3 regions of the Pseudarthrobacter sp. HLT1-7 genome follow, and region 1 is predicted to be linked to each of the others. Evidence: predicted binding sites of a transcription regulator. Region 1 holds the regulator's gene; each other region holds the start of a gene.
The links. Region 1 encodes LexA, which represses DNA repair genes until DNA is damaged. Its sites were predicted from a motif close to TCGAACANNTGTTCGA; they were not measured.
Positions count from the first base shown of each region.

Region 2: the regulator LexA is predicted to act here: its motif matches at 3,860-3,875, upstream of uvrA (excinuclease ABC subunit UvrA).
Region 3: the regulator LexA is predicted to act here: its motif matches at 5,876-5,891, upstream of AC50X6_RS16100 (DUF6504 family protein).

Region 1 is NZ_JBWZCH010000014.1:48,022-55,720, reverse strand. It holds gene hflX (GTPase HflX) at 1-1,545, shown strand, start outside; gene AC50X6_RS13615 (ATP-dependent DNA helicase) at 1,538-3,769, shown strand; gene lexA (transcriptional repressor LexA) at 4,205-4,954, opposite strand; gene AC50X6_RS13605 (LysM peptidoglycan-binding domain-containing protein) at 5,302-5,727, shown strand; gene AC50X6_RS13600 (histidinol-phosphate transaminase) at 5,796-6,914, shown strand; gene hisB (imidazoleglycerol-phosphate dehydratase HisB) at 7,000-7,626, shown strand; gene hisH (imidazole glycerol phosphate synthase subunit HisH) at 7,623-7,699, shown strand, end outside.
Region 2 is NZ_JBWZCH010000009.1:45,150-52,848, forward strand. It holds gene AC50X6_RS10645 (lysophospholipid acyltransferase family protein) at 1-38, opposite strand, end outside; gene AC50X6_RS10650 (HAD hydrolase-like protein) at 25-780, opposite strand; gene uvrA (excinuclease ABC subunit UvrA) at 858-3,698, opposite strand; gene AC50X6_RS10660 (GntR family transcriptional regulator) at 3,924-4,313, opposite strand; gene AC50X6_RS10665 (ABC transporter ATP-binding protein) at 4,322-6,226, opposite strand; gene AC50X6_RS10670 (ABC transporter ATP-binding protein) at 6,313-7,699, opposite strand, start outside.
Region 3 is NZ_JBWZCH010000019.1:55,378-63,076, forward strand. It holds gene thrS (threonine--tRNA ligase) at 1-1,867, opposite strand, end outside; gene AC50X6_RS16095 (DNA polymerase III subunit alpha) at 1,974-5,474, opposite strand; gene AC50X6_RS16100 (DUF6504 family protein) at 5,471-5,818, opposite strand; gene AC50X6_RS16105 (hypothetical protein) at 5,973-6,359, shown strand; gene AC50X6_RS16110 (chorismate mutase) at 6,384-6,704, opposite strand; gene AC50X6_RS16115 (anthrone oxygenase family protein) at 7,331-7,699, opposite strand, start outside.

The sequences.
Region 1 (7,699 bases):
CCCGATTCAGCAGCCCCGGACATGAGCCCCGCGGAGATCCAGGCTGTCATCGACCGGATCCTCTCCAAGGACACCCCCGCCCGGACCGAGGCCCCGGCTGCCGCCGAGTCCCGGCCGGTGCTCGGCAAGGCCCAGGCGATCTCCAGGCCGGACGCGGAACACGGCAACTACGATGGCGACCAGCAGGACCTCGAGGATCGGCACGCCCGACGCCGGATCGGCAGCCTGTCCACCGAACTTGAAGATGTCACCGAAGTCGAATACCGTCAACTGCGCCTTGAGCGCGTCGTGCTGGCCGGCCTCTGGACCGAAGGCACTCTCGCGGATGCCGAGAACTCGCTGCGTGAGCTCGCAGCCCTCGCCGAGACCGCAGGCTCGGAGGTCCTCGACGGTATTGTCCAGCGCCGCGCGAAGCCCGATCCCGGAACTTTCCTCGGATCCGGCAAAGCCCAGGAACTCAAGGACATCGTGATGTCCACCGGCGCGGACACCGTCGTGGTCGACGCCGAACTGGCCCCGTCCCAGCGCCGCAGCCTGGAAGACATCGTCAAGGTCAAGGTCATTGACCGCACGGCCCTGATCCTGGACATCTTTGCCCAGCACGCCAAAAGCCGCGAAGGCAAGGCCCAGGTGGAACTGGCCCAGCTCGAATACCTGCTCCCGCGCCTGCGCGGCTGGGGTGACTCGATGTCCCGCCAGGCCGGTGGCCAGGTGGGCGGTGCAGGCGCCGGCATGGGCTCGCGTGGTCCCGGTGAAACCAAGATCGAACTGGACAGGCGCCGGATCCGCACCCGGATGGCCAAGCTGCGGCGCGAAATCGCCGCGATGAAGCCGGCCCGGGAAACCAAGCGCGCCAACCGCCGTCGTAATGCCGTGCCGTCAGTAGCGATCGCCGGGTACACCAACGCCGGGAAGTCCTCGCTGCTGAACCGGCTGACGGATGCCGGTGTCCTGGTGGAGAACGCACTGTTCGCCACCCTGGACCCGACGGTCCGCAAGGCTGAAACCTCCGACGGGCTGGGCTATACCCTCGCCGATACCGTGGGCTTTGTCCGCTCGCTCCCCACCCAGCTCGTGGAGGCCTTCCGCTCCACCCTGGAGGAGGTTTCCGACGCGGACCTGATCCTGCACGTCGTCGATGTATCCCACCCGGATCCGGAGGGCCAGATTGCCGCCGTCCGCAAGGTGTTCAGCGAAGTCGACGCCCGCAAGGTCCCGGAAATCATCGTCCTGAACAAGGCCGACGCCGCCGACCCCTTCGTGATCGAACGGCTCAAGCAGCGCGAACCGCGCCACGTGGTGGTTTCGGCACGCACCGGTGAGGGCCTTCCGGAGCTGCTCAAGGCCATCAGCGACGGCATCCCGCGGCCCAGCGTGAGGCTGGAACTGATGATCCCGTACGACCGCGGGGACCTGCTCAGCAAGCTGCACGAGACCGACGCCGAGATCCTCAGCCTCGACCACGGGGAATCCGGCACCCGGGCCGTCGTAATGGTGCGCGAAGGATTCGCGGCTGAACTGGATTCGTTTGTCAGCAATGACTGAGGCAGCGGTGACGGGGCCGGACCCGGAGCGGGCAGGCCCCGACGGGGACGACTCCGCAGGGAACGACTCTGCCGGCGACGGATCTGCCGGCGGGACCCGGGCTGGTGAAAACCCTGACGGAGCTGACGGCCCTGACGGAGCTGACGGACACGGGCCGGCAGCACAAAAGGGGGCGGGTAGAGCCCAGCCGCACAGCGAGGAGTTCGTCATTGAGCTCCTCGAGCGGGCAGTATCCGGCATGGGCGGCCAGAGCCGCGACGGCCAGCACGAAATGGCCCGGCAGGTGGCGCGCGCGATCGACAGCGGCGACCACCTGCTGGTCCAGGCCGGCACCGGCACGGGCAAGTCCCTCGCTTACCTGGTCCCGCTGATCGCCCATTCGCTGGTCAGCCAGAAACCAACCCTTGTCTCCACTGCCACCCTGGCCCTCCAGACCCAGATCGTGGGCCGGGACCTGCCCCGGCTGCTCAAGACCATCACCCCTGCCCTGGAGCGGCCCGTCAAGGTCGCCCTGGTCAAGGGACGCTCCAACTACGTCTGCCGGCACAAGCTCGACGGCGGTTTCCCTTCCGAGGAGCCCTCCGAGGGTCAGCTCTTCTCCCTCGGCGAGGACACATCCGTCCCGCATTTTGCCGCGGCCATGGGCGGCGCGTCCTCCCAGCTGGGCAAGGAAGTAGTCCGTCTCCGCGAATGGGCCGAGGCGACCGCCTCGGGCGACCGCGACGAGCTGATGCCCGGCGTGACCGACCGCGCCTGGCGCCAGGTGTCCGTCACCTCGATGGAATGCCTCGGGGCGCAGAAATGTCCGCTGGCGGGCGAATGTTTCAGCGAACTGGCCCGGCAGAACGCTGCAGACGCCGACGTCGTCGTCACCAACCACGCCATGCTGGCCGTCAGCGCCTTCGAGGGCCTCGCCGTGCTGCCCGAGTACGACGTCGTGGTGGTCGACGAGGCGCACGAACTCCAGGACCGCGTCACCGGCGCCGTGTCCGGGCAGCTCTCCGTCGCTATGGTGCATGTTGCCGCTTCAGGGGCGCGGAAGCACACCGGCATTACCGTGGACGCGCTTAGCAATGCAGCGGCCAACCTCGAGCTGGCCATTGAAGGCGTCCCCGGCGGACTTATGCCCAAGGGCCTCAACAGCGAACAGTTGGACTGTGTGGACCAGTTGCGTGATGCCTGCCGCGCCGCGCTGTCCGATTCCAAGGGGGACAGCGCCAACACGGCCGACGGCGGCCGTCAGCTCGCCCGCTCCCGGCTCATGGTCATCCTGGAACTCTGCGAACGGCTGCTCGCGGCTCGGGAAAACCGTGAAGTGGTGTGGTTTTCCCGCAACAGCACCTTCGACCCGGCGCAGGGGTACTCCCAGCCGGACGAGTCCGCTCCGGCGCTGATCAACGTGGCGCCGCTGAGCGTCGCCGGCCGGCTGCGCGAGGGCCTGTTCGCAGACCACACGGTAATCCTGACCTCGGCTACCCTGGCGATCGGCTCGGCGTTTGAACCGGCCGCCGGCGGCCTTGGACTGGTCGGCCCCGGCGCGCCCAGCTGGACCGGCGTCGACGTCGGCTCGCCGTTTGAATACCCCAAACAGGGGATTCTTTATGTTGCGAAGCACCTGCCCAAACCCGGCCGCGGCACCTCCCCGGAAGCGCTTGATGAGCTGGAGAAACTGATCCGGGCCTCCGGCGGCGGGGCCTTATGCCTGTTTTCCTCCCGCCGCGCCGCCGAAGACGCCGCCGAGGCCATGCGGCCGCGGTTGGAGCTGAGCATTCTCTGCCAGGGAGACTCAACCATGACAGGGCTCGTGCGGCAGTTCGCCGACGAGCCGGACACCTGCCTCTTCGGGACTATGTCGCTGTGGCAGGGTGTTGACGTCCCGGGCGACTCCTGCCGGCTGGTCGTGATCGACCGGATCCCCTTTCCGAGGCCGGACGACCCGCTGATGACGGCGCGGTCCCGCGCTGTGGCCCAGGCCGGCGGCAACGGCTTTATGAGCGTGTCGGCGACCCACGCCGCGATCCGGCTGGCACAGGGCGCCGGGCGGCTGATCCGGACGACGACGGACAAAGGAGTGGTGGCGGTACTGGACTCACGGCTCTCCACGGAACGCTACGGGGGATTCCTCCGCGCCGCACTTCCGCCGTTCTGGCCCACCACCGATCCCGCGATAGCCTTTGCTGCGCTGGAACGCCTCGCCAAAGAATCCGGGCAGCCGGCCGCGTAGAGGCTGCCATTCAGAGAGTCCGGGTGGAACGTCCCGGCCCGGGTCGCGGCGTTCGCGCCCACTTGCTCCGGCCCGCGGGCGACGGCAGCGCCTGGATTCCGCGGACTTCCGGTGCCGGGCTGCTGACGCGGCGCATTTAGCCTTGCGACGCGCAAATGCCCTGGCGCTGCGGGTATTCCGGTAGCGCCACGACATCCGCGCGTCGCAGGAAAGATTGCGTGTCGTGTCCCAGTGCCCGCTCGTATTCAGCCCACCCCGGGTCGGCGTACTTCGGCGAAAGACCCGAAACAGGGAGCACTCCGATTCTGAGTGCCAAAGGTAAATGCTCCGTCACATAATGTGACGGAGCATTTAAGGTCAAACCGAAAAGTGAGGGAGCGTTCTGTTGTCCACCGCGAAAGGTGAGCGAGCGTCAGAGCCGGTATCTGATTTTAGCTACAGGGAGCGGAGTACCGAGACCACCTTGCCCATGATGACGGCGTGATCGCCGAGGATGGGCTCGTACTGGGTGTTCTGCGGCAACAGCCACATGTGGCCGTCGCGTTGGCGGAATGTCTTGACCGTTGCTTCGTCGTCCAGCAGCGCGGCCACGATGTCGCCGTTGACGGCGTCGCTCTGCCGGCGTACCACCACCCAGTCGCCGTCGCAGATGGCGGCGTCAATCATCGAATCGCCTGCGACTTTGAGCATAAAAAGCTCACCATGACCCACCAGCTGGCGCGGCAGCGGCATCACGTCCTCGACCACCTGGTCGGCGAGAATAGGGCCGCCGGCAGCGATCCGGCCCACGAGCGGCACCATAGCGGTATCCGTGGCGCTGGTGAGCTCGGAGACGGACAGCCCGCCCACGGAGCGCAGGCCGCTCGGCTTCCCGGCTCCTGAAATCCTGGTGGCCCCCTCATCCAGGGTCAGCGGCATGAGCACTTCCATGGCACGCGGACGCTTGGGGTCGCGCCTCAGGTAGCCCAGCTTCTCAAGCTGGGACAACTGGTGGGTGACGCTGGAGAGGCTTGCCAGTCCAACCATGTCGCCAATCTCACGCATGGACGGCGGGTAGCCGTTCTCCGATACCGAGCGCTGGATGGTTTCCAGGATCTTCTTTTGCCGGATGGTGAGGCTCTTCGGGGGCCGGGCAGCCTGCTGGTTCCGCTGGCTGGCCCTGCCGCCGGTGGCTTGTGCTGCCATATTCGCCAACGCCTTTCCCTTGTGCCCGGCTGTCGTCGCTGCAGTTGCCGGAACGTACGGCCCTGTTTTTCGGACTTTGTCAGACCCTGCTGATCAACTGCAGATGCGGTTGTCCTGTGACTCCAACGTAGGCCAGCCGCAGCAGTTTTTCAAACATTTGTTCTAGCGAGTCTCGACAATGTTCGTCTATAAGTGCTAAAACAGAAGCAGAGTTCGAATATGTATTCGACTTTGGCGATGTTCGGACAAGGCGCGACGTTCGGTTCTATGTTCGAAGGTTAGGCCGGTTGGCGGCAAGTACGTGCAGTACGCCGGGCGGCACCGTATGGTCCAGGAGGGCTCAGTTCATGTCAGCATCAAGCGCGTTTCACGACACATTCGGCTACACAACCGACCGCGGAGAGGCATCCGGCGATGGTCGTTTTCTCGGCGGGCACGGCTCCGCGGCCCGCACCAGGCAGGCGCCGCTGCGGTTGACCAGGCGAGGACGCTTCGTCTTTTTCGGCGTTCCCCTCATTCTGCTGGCCGCCCTCATTCTCTCCTTCAGCGGCTTTCTCAATGCGCCGGCCAAGGCCTCCGAGTCCGCCGCCGATCTGCGGTTGACCCCGGCTGTTTCGGTCACCGTTCAGCCCGGAGACTCGCTGTGGGCCATCGCCGGAACCGTGGCCCCGGAGCGTGATCCCCGCGATGTGGTGGCCGACATTCTTCAGCTCAACAACCTCGAGGCGGCCCGGGTTGTTCCCGGCCAGTCACTCGTGGTTCCAGCCAAGTAACATCTCTGGTGCAGTCCGTCAGGCGTCACAGTTTCAGGGCCCGTCGCCGTCTCACTTAAACTAGTTGAGTGACCGACCAGTTAGAACGCCTGAATCGACTCCCCCTCCGGACCAATCTGCGTGGGCTGAGCCCGTATGGTGCACCGCAGTTGGAGGTGCCGATCCTGCTCAACGTCAATGAGAACACCCATGGTGTGCCGGCCGATGTCCGCGCCGCGATTTCCGAGGCCGTGACCATCGCGGCAGCCGGACTCAACCGATATCCGGATCGGGAGTTCACCGAACTGCGCGGAGCCTTGGCGGACTACCTCGGTCACGGCCTGGGTGCGGAAAACATCTGGGCAGCCAACGGCTCCAACGAGGTCCTCCAACAGATCCTCCAGGCCTTCGGCGGACCGGGCCGTACCGCCCTCGGCTTCCCTCCCACCTACTCCATGTACCCCCTGCTGGCCGCCGGCACGGACACGGAATACATCTCCGGGGTCCGCGCCGAGGGCTACGGCCTCAGTGCCGAATCGGCAGCCCGCCAGGTCCGCGAACTGCAGCCCAACATCGTGTTCCTATGCTCCCCGAACAACCCCACCGGCACCGGGCTTGGCCTCGACGTCGTGGCAGCGGTCTACGAAGCGGGCGAAGCCAGCCAGACCGTGGTGATCGTTGACGAGGCTTACCACGAGTTCGCCCACGACGGCACTCCGAGCGCCCTCACGCTGCTGCCTGGCCGGGAGCGGCTGATCGTTTCGCGCACCATGAGCAAGGCTTTTGCCCTCGCGGGCGCACGGCTGGGCTACATGGCGGCGGCCCCCGAAGTCGCCGACGCCCTGCGCCTCGTCCGGCTGCCGTACCACCTCTCCGCCATCACGCAGGCGACAGGCCTGGCCGCGCTAAACCACCGGACCGCGCTCATGGCCGACGTCGAGGACATCAAGCGCCAGCGTGACCGGATAGTCTCCGAGCTGCAGCGGATGGGGCTCAAACCCGCGGCCTCCGACTCCAACTACGTCTTCTTCGGCGGCCTCGGGGATTCGCACGAGACCTGGCAGGAGCTTCTGGACGCCGGGGTACTGATCCGCGACGTCGGCATCCCCGGGCACCTGCGTGTCACTGCCGGCACTGAGACGGAAACCACAGCCTTCCTCGAAGCCCTGGAGAGAATACTGACCAGCCGCGCAACACAGCAGGCCTAGACTTAAGGGCGGAGCCCGCAACCCCCGCCCGCGAGTCCGGCGCCGCAAGCCCTACACCCCGCCTTCAGCCAAAGGACACCTCAACATGAGCAACACCGGATCAACCGCTGCCCTAGGGCGGACCGCGCGTATGGAACGGACCACCAGCGAGTCATCCGTCCTGGTCGAGATCAATCTGGACGGCACCGGCGTCTCGGATATAAGCACCTCGGTTCCGTTCTACGACCACATGCTGACGGCGCTGAGCAAGCACTCGCTGATCGACATGACAGTCAAAGCGACGGGGGACACCCACATCGACGTGCACCACACGGTGGAGGATGTTGCCATCACTCTCGGCGAGGTCCTGCGCACAGCACTGGGCAACAAGGCAGGCATCCGGCGCTTCGGCGAGGCCACGGTTCCCCTGGACGAAGCCCTTGCGCACGCCGTTGTCGATGTTTCCGGGCGCCCGTACCTCGTGCACGCAGGGGAGCCCGCCGGCCAGGAATACCACCTGATCGGCGGTCACTTCACCGGCTCCCTGACCCGCCACGTCTTCGAGGCGATCACACTGCACGCCGGGATCTGCCTGCACATGAACGTGACCGCCGGCCGGGATCCGCACCACATCGTCGAGGCCCAGTTCAAGGCCTTCGCCCGCGCCCTGCGTGCGGCCGTGGAGTCCGATCCGCGCGTTGAGGGAATCCCCTCCACCAAGGGTGCGCTGTGACCGGCAAGGTGCTGCAGGACGGTGCCATCATTAACCCCGACGCCGGCAGGAAGCCTGTCTCGCCCGAGGGTAA
Region 2 (7,699 bases), on a different contig from region 1:
CCCCGCGTGGTCCAGCGGATCGCGTCAAACATTGCCATTGATGGGCACCTCGTTCAGGGTCTGCAGGGCATCGGTGTCCAGGGCAACAGCCAGGATGGAGTCCCGCCTGACAATGGTCTCGTGGATTGCGGCGGTGTCAGGAACGACCGCCACAGCGCCGGCCCCGCGGAGTTCGCCGTCGGCCGCAAAGCCCCAGCCTACCCCGATGCAGTCAAGGCCGTTGGCGGCGGCGCCGGCGACGTCCTGGGCACGGTCCCCCACCATGACGGCATGTTCTGTGTGCGGACCGGACACCGCTTTCAAGTCGGCCAGTGCGGCGGCAACAATGCCGGCCTTGCCTGAAGTCCCGGCCGCTGCTGCCTCGTCGGCGGCCGAGCCGCGGATGGAGTGGAAGAGACCGGCGATGCCGTGGTGGTCCAGCACGGTGCGGGCGAGGCCCTCGGGCTTCTGGGTGGCGACGGCGATGGGACGGCCAGCCGCTACGAAGGCTTCCAGCAGGGACAGGATGCCCGGGTAGAGCCGGCTCTGCGCGATGCCGGTGGAGCGGTAATGCGCCCGGTAGATCCGGATGGCGTCGTCCAGTAGGGCCGCCGGAACCCCGGCGGTCTCCGTCAGGGCATGACTGAGTTTCGGGCCGATCATCGTATCCATCAGGGCTTTGTCCGGCACGCTGAGCCCGAGCTCAGTGAGGGCCGCCGCGATTCCGTCCGCAATGCCCTGCGCCGGATCGACAAGAGTGCCGTCCAGGTCAAAGATCACGGGCACAGTTGAAGGGTTCACCGGCCTAGTTTCTCATGTGTGAACGTAAGCCGGTAACTCGCATGCTTCAACGGGAATACTTCCGGGGATTCTGCGGCCTAAGCGAGGATGTCGGCCAGGAAGGCTGCCGTGTGGCTCTCCGTGGACCTGGCCACCTGCTCCGGGGTGCCCGTGGCCACGATGCGGCCGCCGCCGGACCCGCCGTCGGGCCCGAGATCAACCACCCAGTCCGCGCTCTTGATGACGTCGAGGTTGTGCTCGATGGTGATAACGGTGTTGCCCTTGTCCACGAGGCCCTGGAGCACCAGGAGGAGCTTCCGGATGTCCTCGAAGTGCAGGCCCGTGGTGGGCTCGTCCAGCACGTAGATGCTGCGCCCGTTGGAGCGTTTCTGCAGCTCCGCCGCGAGCTTCACGCGCTGGGCCTCGCCGCCGGAGAGCGTGGTGGCAGGCTGGCCCAGCCGGACATAGCCGAGTCCGACGTCGACCAGGGTGGACAGGTGCCGGGCGATCGGAGAGAACGCCGCGAAAAACTCGGCGCCTTCCTCGATGGGCATGTTCAGGACATCGGCGATGGTCTTGCCCTTGTAGTGGACTTCCAGGGTTTCGCGGTTGTAGCGGGCGCCGTGGCAGACCTCGCAGGGCACGTAGACATCCGGAAGGAAGTTCATTTCGATCTTCAGCGTGCCGTCGCCGGAGCAGGCCTCGCAGCGGCCGCCCTTGACGTTGAAAGAGAACCGGCCCGGCAGGTAACCGCGGACCTTCGCCTCTGTGGTCTCGGCGAAGAGCTTGCGGATGTTATCAAAGACGCCCGTGTAGGTGGCCGGGTTGGAACGCGGGGTGCGGCCGATGGGGCTCTGGTCTACGTGCACCACCTTGTCGAGGTGCTCGAGGCCCTGGATGGACTTGTGCCGCCCGGCCACCTGCTTGGCGCCGTTGAGCTTGTTGGCCAGGACCTTGTACAGGATCTCGTTGACCAGGGTGGACTTGCCGGAGCCGCTGACGCCGGTCACCGCGGTGAACAGGCCCAGCGGGAACGTGGCATCCACGTTCAGGAGGTTGTGCTCCTTGGCACCGATCACCTTGAGCTCGCGCTTCTTGTCGTATTTGCGCCGCTTCTTGGGGATCTCGATCTTCTTGCGGCCGGAGAGGTAGTCGCCGGTGAGGGATTCGGTATTCTCCAGCAGTCCCTGGTAGGAACCGGAGTGCACCACCATGCCGCCGTGTTCGCCGGCGCCCGGTCCGATGTCGACCACCCAGTCGGCTTCCTGGATGGTGTCCTCGTCGTGCTCCACCACGATCAGGGTGTTGCCGAGGTCCCGCAGCCGGGTGAGCGTCTCGATCAGGCGTCGGTTGTCCCGCTGGTGCAGCCCGATGGAGGGCTCGTCGAGGACGTAGAGCACGCCCACGAGGCCGGAGCCGATCTGGGTGGCCAGCCGGATGCGCTGGGCTTCGCCGCCGGACAGGGTGCCGGAGGGCCGTTCCAGGTTCAGGTACTCCAGGCCGACGTCGAGCAGGAAGGTCAGGCGGGCCTGTATCTCTTTGAGGACCTGGTGGGCGATCTGGGATTCGCGGCCGGTGAGCACCAGGTTGTCGAGGAAGTGCGCACAATCGCGCATCGGCAAGGCCGCGACGGCGGCAATGGACTTCCCGTTGATCAGAACCGAGAGCGACGCCGGGTTCAGCCGGGCGCCGTTGCAGGCCGGGCACGGGATCTGCCGCATGTACTCCTCATAACGGTCCCGGGCCTTGTCGGAGTCGGTTTCGAGGTGCTTCCGGTGGACGTACTGGATGACGCCTTCGAAGCCGGTACTGTACTTGCGCTCGCGGCCGAAGCGGTTGCGGTACTGCACCACCACCTTGTGGTCCTTGCCGTGCAGCACCGTTTGGCGGGTATCCTCGGAAAGCGTGTCCCACGGGGTCTTCATCGAGAACCCGAGTTCCTTGGCAAGTCCGCCGAGCAGCCGGTTCCAGTATTCCGTCGTCGCCGTCCCGAGCGACCACGGCGCGATGGCGCCCTCAGCGAGGGACAGCTCGCCGTTCGGAATGATGAGTTCCTCATCGACTTCGAGCTTCGTGCCGATGCCGCTGCAGGCGGAGCAGGCACCGAAGGGGTTGTTGAACGAGAAGGAGCGGGGCTCGATCTCGTCGATCGCGAGGGGGTGCTCATTGGGGCAGGCCAGGTGCTCGGAGAACGCCCTGATCCGTTCCGGGTGGTCCGCGTCCAGATCGACGAATTCGGCAAGGATCCGTCCCTCCGCCAGGCCAAGGGCGGTTTCCACCGAGTCGGTAAGGCGCTGGCTGATGCCGTCTTTCACCACGAGCCGGTCCACCACCACTTCGATGGTGTGCTTGAACTGCTTGCCGAGCTTGGGCGGATCGCTCAGCTGGATCAGCTTGTCATCAACCCGGGCGCGTGAGTAGCCCTTCGCCGTAAGCTCCTTAAACAGCTCGACAAACTCACCCTTACGGCCCCGGACGACGGGTGCCAGGACCTGGAAACGGGTTCCCGCCGGCAACTCCAGCAACTGATCCACGATCTGCTGAGGTGTCTGCTTCGCGACGGGTTCCCCGCACATGGGGCAGTGCGGGCGGCCGACACGGGCCCACAGCAGGCGCATGTAGTCGTAGATCTCGGTGATGGTGCCCACCGTGGAGCGGGGATTCTTGCTCGTGGACTTCTGGTCGATGGACACCGCCGGAGAGAGGCCCTCGATGAAGTCGACGTCGGGCTTGTCCACCTGGCCAAGGAACTGCCGGGCGTAGGCAGAGAGCGATTCGACGTAGCGGCGCTGGCCCTCGGCGAAGATGGTGTCGAAGGCGAGAGAAGACTTTCCGGATCCTGAGAGCCCGGTGAAGACAATCATGGAGTCGCGCGGCAGGTCGAGATCCACGTTGCGGAGGTTGTGCTCGCGCGCGCCCTTGACGATGAGGCGGGACATGTCCGGTCGCTTCACCTCGGGGCGGGCGTCGATCGCGCGGCCCGGTTTTGCGGCGCCCACCGGAACCGCGCCCATCGGAACTGCGCTCTCCGGAACTGCGGGGGTCTGGGAATCAACGGCTGGATGTTCAGCTACGGCTTTAGGCACGCTACTAATGCTAATCGAAAACTTCTTCGAATATCCATTCCCGGCTGTGTCCCGGGCCGGGGAAACCCGCCCCGTGTGCTACCGGTGCTGCTCGCGGTCGTACGCCGCCGCGAGCAACTGCACGGCCTCAGCGAAGCTCGCGCCCCGGGTCTTCGCCGCGGCGGCGAACTCGGCCGCGGCGGCGGACAGGGAGCTCCAGGCCTCGTCCCGGGCGCAGACCACCGTCCCGTTCCGGCCCCGGGTGATCACGACGCCGGCACCCTCGAGTTCCTTGTAGGCGCGCGCCACGGTATGCGGGGCGACGCCCAGCTCGCCGGCGAGGCTGCGCACCGCCGGGAGCCTGGTTCCGGCCGGCAGTGTTCCGCGGTCTGCCCGTTCAATGACGGTGAGCCTGAGCTGTTCGAAGAGGGGCACGGAGCTGGCCGGGTTGGGCCGCCAGGCACCGGGAAAAGGTGTCGCCGAGGTCACTGCGGGGCTCACTGTTCCGGCCCTCCGGGCCCTTGCGGCTGTTCGCGGCCAGCGAACTGCGCCTCATACAATTTCGGGTAAAGCCTGCCCCCGGCCAAGAGCTGCCGATGGGTTCCGCGTTCAACGATCTGTCCTTGGTCCATGACCAGAATTAGATCAGCGTCGCGGACGGTGGACAAGCGGTGGGCAATCACGAAGCTGGTCCGGCCTTGCCGGAGCCGATGCATCGCCTGGCGGATTTGGGCCTCGGTCCGGCTGTCAACGGAGCTGGTGGCCTCGTCGAGAACCAGGATGCTGCGCGCAGCCAGCTGCGCCCGGGCGATTGAGATGAGCTGGCGCTGCCCGCGGCTCAGCGTGTCGCCGTCGTTGCCGAGCATCGTGGCGTAGCCGGCCGGCAGGGCCCGGACGAACTGGTCCACGTGGCTGGCCTGCGCCGCTGCGACGATCTCGGCATCGCTGGCGCCGGGGCGGCCGTACTCGATGTTTTCCCGGATGCTGCCGGTGAAGAGCCAGGCGTCCTGCAGCACCGTGGCGAAGGCGGCCCGCAGCTCATCCCGCGGCAGCCCTGCGATGTCCGCCCCGTCGACGGTGATCCGGCCCGAATCCAGCTCGTAGAACCGCATCAGGAGGTTCACCACCGTGGTCTTGCCGGCGCCCGTCTGGCCGACGATCGCCACGGTCTGCCCCGGCTCCACAGTGAAGGAAAGGTCCCGGACGACCGGCGTGTCCGGGCTGTAGCCGAAGGTGGCGTGCTCGAAGGAGACGCGGCCCTCGGCGCCGGCGTCGCGCGCCGGGATCGGCGCGGGTATCTGCGCTGGTCTCTGCGCTGGGGCCGGGCGGTACCCGGCGGCCGTGGCGGGGCGCTCGGCCGGGATCTCCGGCGCGTCGAGCAGGGCAAAAACGCGCCCGGCGGAGACCAGGCAGGACTGCAGGAGGGTCAGCATGCCGCCGATCTGCCCCATCGGCTGGCTGAAAAGCCTGCTGAACTGGATGAATGCCTGGATGCCGCCGATCGTCATGGCCCCGGCGGTGACCTGGAGCGCCCCGACCACGGCGACGGCGATGTAGTTGAGGTTGGAAACGAAGACCATCAGCGGCTGCACGACGCCGGACATGTACTGGGCGCGGGCGCTGGCCCGGTTGAGCTTGTCGTTGCTGTCCTTGAAACTGGCGGCGGACGCGTCCTGCCGCCCGAACGCCTTGATCACTTCATGGCCCGTGACGAACTCCTCCAGCTGGGCATGCAACTCCCCGGTACTCGCCCACTGCGCGGTGAAATGCGGCTGCGATTTACGGGCCACCAGCACGGTGATCAGGGTGGAGACCGGGACGGACACCAGCGCGATCACGGCCAGGACCGGTGAAATCCACAGCATCATGGCGAGTGCGCCGGAGAGCATCAGGAGGGACATGATCAGCTGGTTGAGCAGTTGGCTGAGCGCCTGGGAGATATTGTCGACGTCGTTGGTCGCGCGGCTCAGCACGTCCCCGCGGTGCTGTTCGTCGAAGTGGCTGGACGGCAGCACATGCAGCTTTTCCTCGACCGAAGCCCGGAGACCGTAACTGAGGCGCTGGACGGCCCTGGCCGTCAGGGCACCCTGGATCCAGCTGAACAGGGAGGCGCCGAGGTACATCAGGGATACCACTGCCAGCAGCACCGCGAGTTTCTCCTGGTTGAAGGTGCCGCCCATCACGCCGTCGACGACGACGTCGGTAGCGTCACCCAGCAGCTTGGGTGCTGCCACGTTGAGCGCGACAAAGGCGCAGGTGGCCGCGACGGCGCCGGCCATCCGCCATTTCGACGGGCGCAGGAGACCGAGCAGCCTGCCGGTGGTACCCAAGCCGGACGGTTCCCTGTCCGCGGCCCTGCCCACGGCCAGGTCAGCGGCCAGGGGCCGGTCCACGGCCTTCATGGTTGTGGAGGTGACGGCCGGCGACCCGGCATCGGCCAACGCCTCGGCCGACGGAAGGGTCCCGGCCTCGAGGGCCGGTTCCCGGCTCACAGAGTCCCCTCCGGGACGAGTTGGGAGGCAGCAATCTCCTGATAGCTCGTGGAGGACTCCATCAGTTCCCTGTGCGTTCCCTGCGCCACAACGCGCCCGTTGTCCAGCACCAGGATCAGGCCGGCGTCCACGATCGTGGATACCCGCTCGGCCACGATCAGCACGGTCGCCGAACCCAGCAGGGGCGCCACGGATTCCCGGAGCCGATAGTCCGTGCCGTAGTCCAGCGCGGAGAAACTGTCGTCGAAGAGGTAGACGGGGGCCTGGCGGAGCAGGGCGCGGGCGATGCACAGCCGCTGCCGCTGGCCGCCGGAGAAATTGGTGCCGCCCTGGCTCACGGGCGAGTCCAGCCCCTGGGGGAGCCCGCGGACGAACTCCCCGGACTGCGCCGTTCCCAGCACCCGCCAGAGCTCCGCGTCGGTAGCGCCCGGCGCCCCCATGCGCAGGTTTTCCGCCAGGGTCCCGGTGAACAGGTATGAATGCTGCGGCACGAGGGCGATGAGTCCGCGGAGCGCCGCCAGCGGAAAGTCACGGATGTTGCGGCCGCCGACGTGGATCTCGCCTCCGGTGGCATCCAGGAAACGGGGCAGCAGATTCAGCAGCGTGGTCTTGCCGCTGCCGGTGGCACCAATGATCGCCGTCGTGGTGCCGGGCTCCGCCGTGAACGTTACGCCTTCAAGAACGGGCGCTTCGGCGCCGGGGTAGGCAAAGGTGACGCCCCGGAACTCCACGATGTTTTTGGCGGGGCCGTTGTCCGGGCTCCTGCCGGCGTCGACCGCACCGGCGTCGACCGCAACGGCATCGGCTGCACCGGCATCGGCCGCACCGGGGCCATCCGTGATGGCGGGGGCCGTGTCCAGCACGGCCTGGATGCGTTCGGCGCAGGCGGCGGCACGCGGGGCCGTCATGAACACGTACATGGCCATCATGATCGCAATCAGGATCTGCAGGATGTAGGCGATGAACGCCGTGAGGGCGCCGAGCCGCATCTCGCCGGACTGGATTCGGAAGCCACCGAACCAGACGACGACGACGGAGGACAGATTGACCACCAGCATGATCAGCGGCATCATCCCGGCAACGAGCAGCGCCGACTGCGTGTTGTTCCTGGTGAGGACCTTGTTGGCACCGTCGAAGCGGCGGATCTCATGGCCCTGGCGGACAAAGCCTCGGATGACGTTGGCGCCGACAATCTGCTCCCGAAGGATCCGGCTGATCCGGTCGATAAGTTCCTGGCCCTGCCGGTAGAGCGGAATGAGACGGCGGACGATCACGGCCATGATGACCGCGAGCACCGGCACTACCGCCGCCACCAGGCCGGAAAGGGCAATGTCCTGGTTCATGGCCAGCACGATGCCGCCGAGGAAGATGGCCGGCGCCGCG
Region 3 (7,699 bases), on a different contig from region 1:
ACGGGACCTTGTCCTTGCTGGCCGTGCGGATCTTCTTCGGGAAGCGGTCCGAGGAAATATCGACCTCGGCCCGGATGCCGGCAGCTTTAAGCTGGCCGACGACGTCGAACATGTAGTCGTTGAACGTCTCGGCGACCGGAATGCCGACCACCTGGACGGGGGCGAGCCAGGCCGGGAAGGCGCCGGCGTAGTGCTCGGTCAGGACACCCATAAAGCGTTCTATCGAGCCGAACAGCGCACGGTGAATCATGACCGGCCGCTGGCGGGTGCCGTCGGCCGCCTGGTACTCCAGTTCGAAGCGTTCCGGCAGGTTGAAGTCCAGCTGGATCGTGGACATCTGCCAGGTCCGGCCAATCGCATCACGGGCCTGGACGGAGATCTTGGGGCCGTAGAACGCGGCGCCGCCCGGATCCGGGACCAGGTCCAGGCCGGATTCCTCGGCGACCTCGGCCAGGGTCCGGGTGGCCTCCGCCCAGATCTCGTCCGGGCCCACCGACTTTTCCGGGTCCTTGGTGGAGAGCTCCAGGTAGAAGTCGTTCAGGCCGTAGTCCTTGAGCAGGGCGAGGACGAAGTTCAGCGTCTTGGTGAGCTCATCCTTCATCTGATCGCGGGTGCAGTAGATGTGCGCGTCATCCTGGGTCATGCCCCGGACGCGGGTGAGGCCGTGCACCACGCCGGACTTCTCGTAGCGGTAGACGGAACCGAACTCGAACAGCCGAAGCGGCAGCTCGCGGTAAGACCGGCCGCGGGAACGGAAGATCAGGTTGTGCATGGGGCAGTTCATCGGCTTCAGGTAGTAGTCCTGGCCGGGCTTGCGGACGGTGCCGTCCTCGTTGAGTTCCGCGTCAATATGCATCGGGGGGAACATGCCGTCGCGGTACCAGTCCAGGTGGCCGGAGACCTCGTAGAGGTGGCCCTTGGTGATGTGCGGGGTGTAAACGAAGTCGTAGCCGGCCTCGACATGGCGCTGGCGGGAATAGTCCTCCATCGCCTTGCGGATGATGCCGCCCTTGGGATGGAACACCGGAAGGCCGGAGCCCAGCTCATCGGGGAAGGAGAACAGGTCCAGTTCCACCCCCAGCTTGCGGTGGTCGCGGCGCTCGGCCTCGGCGATCCGCTCCTGGTAGGCCTTGAGGGCGTCCTTGGTGGGCCAGGCGGTGCCGTAGATGCGCTGCAGTTGCTTGTTCTTTTCGCTGCCGCGCCAGTACGCCGCGGAGGACCGGGTCAGGGCGAAGGCGTTGGAGATCAGCTTGGTGTTGGGCAGGTGCGGGCCGCGGCAGAGGTCACACCAGACGGTGGTCCCCTCCTTGCGCTCGACGTTGTCGTAGATGCTCAGCTCGCCGCCGCCCACCTCGACGGCGGAGCCGTCGGCGTCCGAGCCTGCACCCTTCAGGCCGATGAGTTCGAGCTTGTAGGGCTCGTTCTTCATTGCCTCGCGGGCCTCATCCTCGCTGACCACACGGCGGACGAATTTCTGGTTCTGGTTGATGATCTTCTGCATCATCTTTTCCAGGGTCTTCAGGTCTTCCGGGGTGAACGGCTCCTCGACGTCGAAGTCGAAGTAGAAGCCGTCGGTGATGTACGGGCCGATCCCCAGCCTGGCATCGGGGCGCAGCTGCTGCACGGCCTGGGCCATAACGTGGGCTGTGGAGTGGCGCAGGACGTTCAGCCCGTCCGGGGAGTCGATGGTGACGGCCTCGATGGTGGCATCCTCGGGCAGCGGCTGGTCCAGGTCCAGCAGAGCGCCGTTGACGCGAACCACTACGACGTCGCGGCGCTCAAAGAAGAGGTCCGCGCCGGTGGTCCCGGTAGTCACCTTGGTCTCTTCGCCATCGACGAGAAGGGTGATCTGCTGGGCATCTGACACGGGTGTCTCCTATTCAAGGTTAAGGCTTCGTAGCTTGTGGCATACGGGGACCACAGCCAGCCTCATCCATGCTATCGGTTTCTGCAGAGGCCACCCAACGCGCCGCTCAGCCTCCAAACCCGGTAATGGCGAGGTTTCGCCTGATCCCGTCCAACGCACCGGGCGGCTCCGGTTCCGGCTGTTCCGGGATCCCGGCCGCCGGGACCGGGAACGGCAGGGTGTCTGTGCGGCTCAGGTCCCAGGCCATGCTCGCGCTGATGCTGATGCCGCGGGGACCGGTCCGGCGGGTGGTCCCCCGGATCAGCAGCAGCCGGGTGCCGAACAGCAGCGGTCCGGCCAGTTCCTGGGCCTCGTGGAAGAAGACCGAGTCCACGCAGCCTGTACCGTCGTCGATGCTGATGAACACCACCCGCCGTCCGCCGCGCATGGGCGGGGTCTGGGTGGCTACCCGGACACCGGCCACCAGGACCTCCGTGCCGTTGCGCAGCCCCAGCAGCTTGTCCGCGGTGGTGACGCCCAGCCGGTCCAGCAGCGGCCGGTGGCTGGACATCAGGTGTTCGCTGACGTCCATGGCCATCAGGTCCAGTTCGGCCCGGACGGTCTCCACCAAAGTCGGCGCGGGCAGCACGGCCTTGAGGTTCTTCAGTTCAATATCCCCCAGCGGCAGGGACAGCTGACCCTCAATGACCTCCAGACCCTTCCGGTGGGGACGGCTCTGCAGGGTCTGGAGGTGCTGGACCAGATCCGCCCGGTTGGCGGTTCCGCCGGCGGCCCGGTGCAGGGAGTCGAAGGCGCCCAGCTGGGCCAGCCGCTTGATGCTCGGTTTGCTCAGCCGGGAGCGGGCGCGCAGGTCCGCCAGCGAGTCGTAAGGCTGGCCCGCCACCATCCGTTTGAGTTCAGCGCCGGAGAGCCCGAAGATGCCGTTCAGGCTCAGCCGGATGCCCAGCTTCCCGCGCTCCGGGCCGCCGGCGACCGGCTCCACCCGGTACTCGGCCCGGCTCAGGTTAATGTCCAGGGGCAGGATGGGGATCCCCAGCCGCCGCGCCTCGGCCACGAGCAGCCGTTTGGGGTACATTCCCGGATCGTGTTCCCACAGCCCGGCGAGGAACGCCTCCGGGTGGTGGGTCTTGAGCCAGGCGGACTGGTACGTGGGCACGGCAAAGGCAGCCCCGTGGGCCTTGCAGAAACCGAAGCTGCCGAAGGCCTTGAGCGTGCCCCAGACTTTGTCCACCACCTCGGGGCTGTACTTCCGGGCCCGGGCCTCCTGCCGGAAGAATTCCTCCACCCTGCCTTCCAGCACGTCGTTGCCGAGGGCGCGGCGGAACTCATCGGCGCGGGCCAGGCCGCAGCCTGTCATAACGTCGAAGGTCTTCAGGATCTGCTCGTGGAACACCGTGACTCCGTGGGTCTCCTCGAGGACCGGCTTGAGGTCCGGGTGCGGATACACCTCGGGGGCGAACCCGTGCCGGTGTTCCAAAAACGGCCGGACCATGTCCGATTTCATCGGCCCCGGGCGGAAAAGCGAGATGTCAATAATGAGGTCGTTGAACTCCCGGGGCGCCAGTTTGCCGATCAGTTCGCGCTGGCCGGGTGATTCAATCTGGAAACAGCCCAGGGTGTGGGTGCTGCGGATCAGCTCATAGGTGGGTTCGTCGTCGAGCGGTACGGCGTTAAGATCGATGCGCCCGTCCGCGGAGATGTAGTCCGGTCCGGTGCCGTCCGGTCCTGACGGGTGCGCGCCTGCTAACACCACCTCGGCCTTGGAGGGATGCAACCGGATGACTTCCCTGACGGCGAAGGCCATGGCGCTTTGCATCCGGACGCCCAGGACATCAAGTTTGAGCATGCCCATGGGGTCCATATCGTGCTTGTCGAACTGGCTCATCGGCAGGCCCAGGCCGCTGGGCTGCACGGGGGTTCGGTCCAGCAGGGTGGCGTCCCCCAGGATGACCCCGCACGGGTGCATGGAGATGTGCCGCGGCAGCCGGTCCAGCCGTTCAGTGAGGTCCACCAGCAGGTCCAGCTGCTGGTTTTCGGAGAAATCACGCTGTTCCACCCGGCCGGCGAACTCCTTCAGCTCGGGTTTCTCCACCAGGGCCTCGCGGAAGTTCCGGGCCGAGAACCGCCACAGCTGCTTGGCGATGTCCCCGATTTCGCCCTCCTCCATGCCCAGGGCAAGCCCGGCGTCGCGCACCGCACCGCGGGCGCGGTAGCCATTTTGCATGCTCATCAGCGTGACGCGTTCCGAGCCGAAGCGCTCAAAGATCTTCCGGTAGACGTTGTGCCGTTCGGCGCTTTCGACATCGATGTCGATATCCGGCAGGGTGGCGCGGTCCTGGGAGAGGAAACGTTCGAAGATGAGGTCGTGCTGGAGCGGGTTCACCGCGCTGACCTCAATCAGGTAGTTGACCAGGCTGGAGGCGCCCGAGCCGCGGGCCGCGGCGCGGACGCCCATGGCCAGGATCATCCGCGAGACCTCGGCGACGGTCAGGAAGTACGCGGCGAAGCCCAGGCTGTCGATGATCCGCAACTCGTGCTCCAGCCGGGAGCGGAGTTCCCCGGCGGGCTTCCCGGTGATCCCGGGGAACCTGCGGCCGATTCCGGCCTCGCAGCGCTGGGTGAGCTCCGCGAGGGCATCCCCGGCGATTCCGATCACCGAGGCCTCGGGGACCACCGGCTGTTTCCAGCCCATGTCGCGCACCGGGTCCATCCGGCAGCGGTCCGCGAGCGCTTCGGTCTGGGCCATCAGCCGTTTGAGGTCCGCGGCGCCGTATCCGGCGGTGTGCATGATCTCCTTGCCCAGTTGCAGCATCAGTTCCGCTGACTTGAGCCAGCCCTGTCCGTTGGGCTGGAGCAGCGGGGCGGCGGACAGTTCGGGCAGGGACTTCAGTGTCCGGGCGGAGTCCAGCACGTCCGCGGTGGCCGCACCGTCCTCGGCGACGTACCGGACGGCGTTGCTCAGCACTGCGGGCACGGCGTGCTCCGCGGCCAGTTTGAGCATGCGGACCGCGTGGGCCGTGCTCAGCGGCTCCCCGGGCGGGCTGAGCTGCGACACCACCTCGGCGGCGAGGGTCCCCGGCGGCATCGCGTCCAGCCAGCGCTTGAACAGGGTGCGGGGGCGCAGGTAGCGGCGCCCGCCCATGGCGCGTCCGACGTCGGAGTCCGGACCGATCAGCACGGTCAGTACCGGCTGCAGGGTCTCCGGGTGCAGGGTGCGGGAGGCCAGTTCCGCCCGGGTGACGGCCACGGGGACCGCTCCCTGCGCCTTGCCGGTGGTGCGGGCATGGGCATCGGAGATCAGCCGGCAGAGCGCCCGGTACCCGGCGCCGTTGTTGTGTCCGTGGGCCAGGACGACGACGCGTCCGCCCACCTGGGTGCGGAGGTCGCCGTCGTCGTCAAAGACCGCAAGGTCCACCCCCACGATCGGGTCCAGTCCCGCGGCCATGCAGGCCTTCAAATGCTTGATGGTTCCGTAGAGGCCGTCACGGTCCGTGCAGGCGAGCGCCGTGGCGCCGTCGGCCGCGGCGGCGCCGGCGAGCTCCTCCGGCCAGGAGACCCCGTAGTGGGCGCTGAAGGCCGTGGAGACGTGGAGGTGGGTGAAGCTCATGCTGATTCGGACTCCCGGAAGGGACGCAGGGCATCGTGGATCCGCAGCAGCCGCCAGCGCCCGCTGCCAACATGCCGGGTCAGGTCAAGGGTGAGGAAATCCTCCGCGGGTGACCCGCCCCCGGGTAATCCGGCCGGACGCACCTGGACCCGCCAGATCTCGTGATCCACCAGTCCGGGGCCGCTTCCCAGCGGGGCTCTCGGTTCCTCCGCCCACCACTGGCGCCGCTCATACCAGCGGACCGGATCAGCACAGACCGTATAGCGGCGGCCTGTCCAGTCAAGCCTGAGGGGCGTTCCGGCGGGGGTGCAGACGACGTCGACCGACTCGCTGAACATGCCCATAGTGCCTCCCGGACCACACCATCTGTAAAAACCAAACAAGTAAACCAAGCAGGTTATTCGAACATATCTTCGAACAACTCCAGTCTACGACGGTGCCGGGACAAAACCTAGATCAGGGGTGGACGGACGCAGGCGCAGGTAGCAGGATTGAGCCATGAGCTCCCATAACGCACTTCTCAAGCACGTCAGCATCGCTGCCAAGGACACGTCCCTGGTGGCGAATTTCGATATAGACGGAAATATCCCCGGCCAGGGCGCCTATGTGGTGGGGCTGGTGTCCGCCACTGCGGACCATTCCCACCAGCGCCGGATGGGGATCGAGTTCATGAACGGCGAGGCCGTCTCCTTCTACTGCTTCAGCCACGACGGAACGGAGGAGAACTTCGACCTCAAGGGTGTGGAGCACTCCGGCAACACCATTACCGGCAACTTTCCGCTGAGCACGGTGCTTGGCCTCCCCAAGGGACACCTCATGACGGCCTTCAGCGACTGCGATGGCCGGGACTACCAGGCAAACGTGCCGGTGGATGAAGCCCTCTGACTCCTGCGGGGACCTGTTCCAGCCTTAGGAGCTGGCTTTGTAGACTCCCAGCTCGAGGGTGATGAACGCATCGATCATGGCCCGATAGGTCTTCTCGACGAGGTCGACGTCGATGTCCTTCTGCTCCGCGGTGGCGCGGACGTGTTCGATCACCCGCTCTACGCGGCCGGGGGCCCGCACCTCGGCGCTGTCCGCCTTGAGGGTTCCGGCGATCCGGATCAGGCGCTCGCGGCGGCCGATCAGTGACACGATCTGTTCGTCCACCTCGTCAACGGCGACCCGCACGGCGGCGAGCTGTTCCCGGTCGGCCTTGGCGGACTTGTCTTCTGCATGGTTTGTGGACATGTGCACGACAGTATCGAACCATGCCGCCACGAGTCGACTTAATTCCGGCCGTCCGGAGTGTTGACACCTCCCGCAGTTTCCAAAAAGTTGGCCCGGGCTGGCCCGTCCACCGGGCAGCGCGTCGGACGTGCTGTTCATCCAGGCCAACCACGGCCTCATCCTCTCGCTCTGGAACGCTGGGCAGATGCAGGCCGAAGCGGCCGTTGATCCCCCGGCCGGCGTTCGACGGTGGGACTCGTTCACGGCAGATCAATGCGGGCATCCCGATTGGTCCGGCCGTCCTGCCTGGTCCGCCCCGGATATTGAAGTGTCCAGGAAAACGTTCTCCGCATCGTCGCGTCGTTCAGATGAGACATACCACGCTCCCGCTGCTACAAGCCCCCGCGGCAACTTTCGCCTATCGCGGCCGGTCACCTCCACGGCCCACCCGGCCTAGTACTAGACGCACCGCCATGCGGTGGCGCGGCGGAGGATTCCAGAGCCACGAAGGATTACCGCACGTTCCATCTGTTTACTCCAGGGCGCTGCGCTGACCGGCGCGCCGAAGCAGGAAGTTCGGGACGCCCGGCACAGGTGTTGTTGCCCAGCGCGCCTCCTGGTTCCCGGATTCTCCGCGATGCGGGCGGTCAGGGAACCAAGGGGGCTAAGAGTCCAGCGGCGCCGGCGATGGACAGGGCCGTGCGGATATGGTTGGCCCGGGTCCACAACCGCTGGTAGCTGTTCCACTGTTGATCCGGCTGAGCAGCGCCGTTCGCGGACAGACGGTTGTTGAGCGGCACATTTACCACCATGGTGGAGACCCACCCAGCCAGATAGGCAACCGCGCCGACGACCCGCAGTGGAGGCTGCGTCTGGGCGTCCACGGCCGCGGCCACGGCTATCGCGGCGCAGGCGGCGGCGGTGCCAAAGAACAGGACCATAAATGGAGCCCGCACGGCCTTCTCATTGATCAGGACCATGGTGGTGATGGCGTCCGTGGCGGGCTGCCGGCGCAG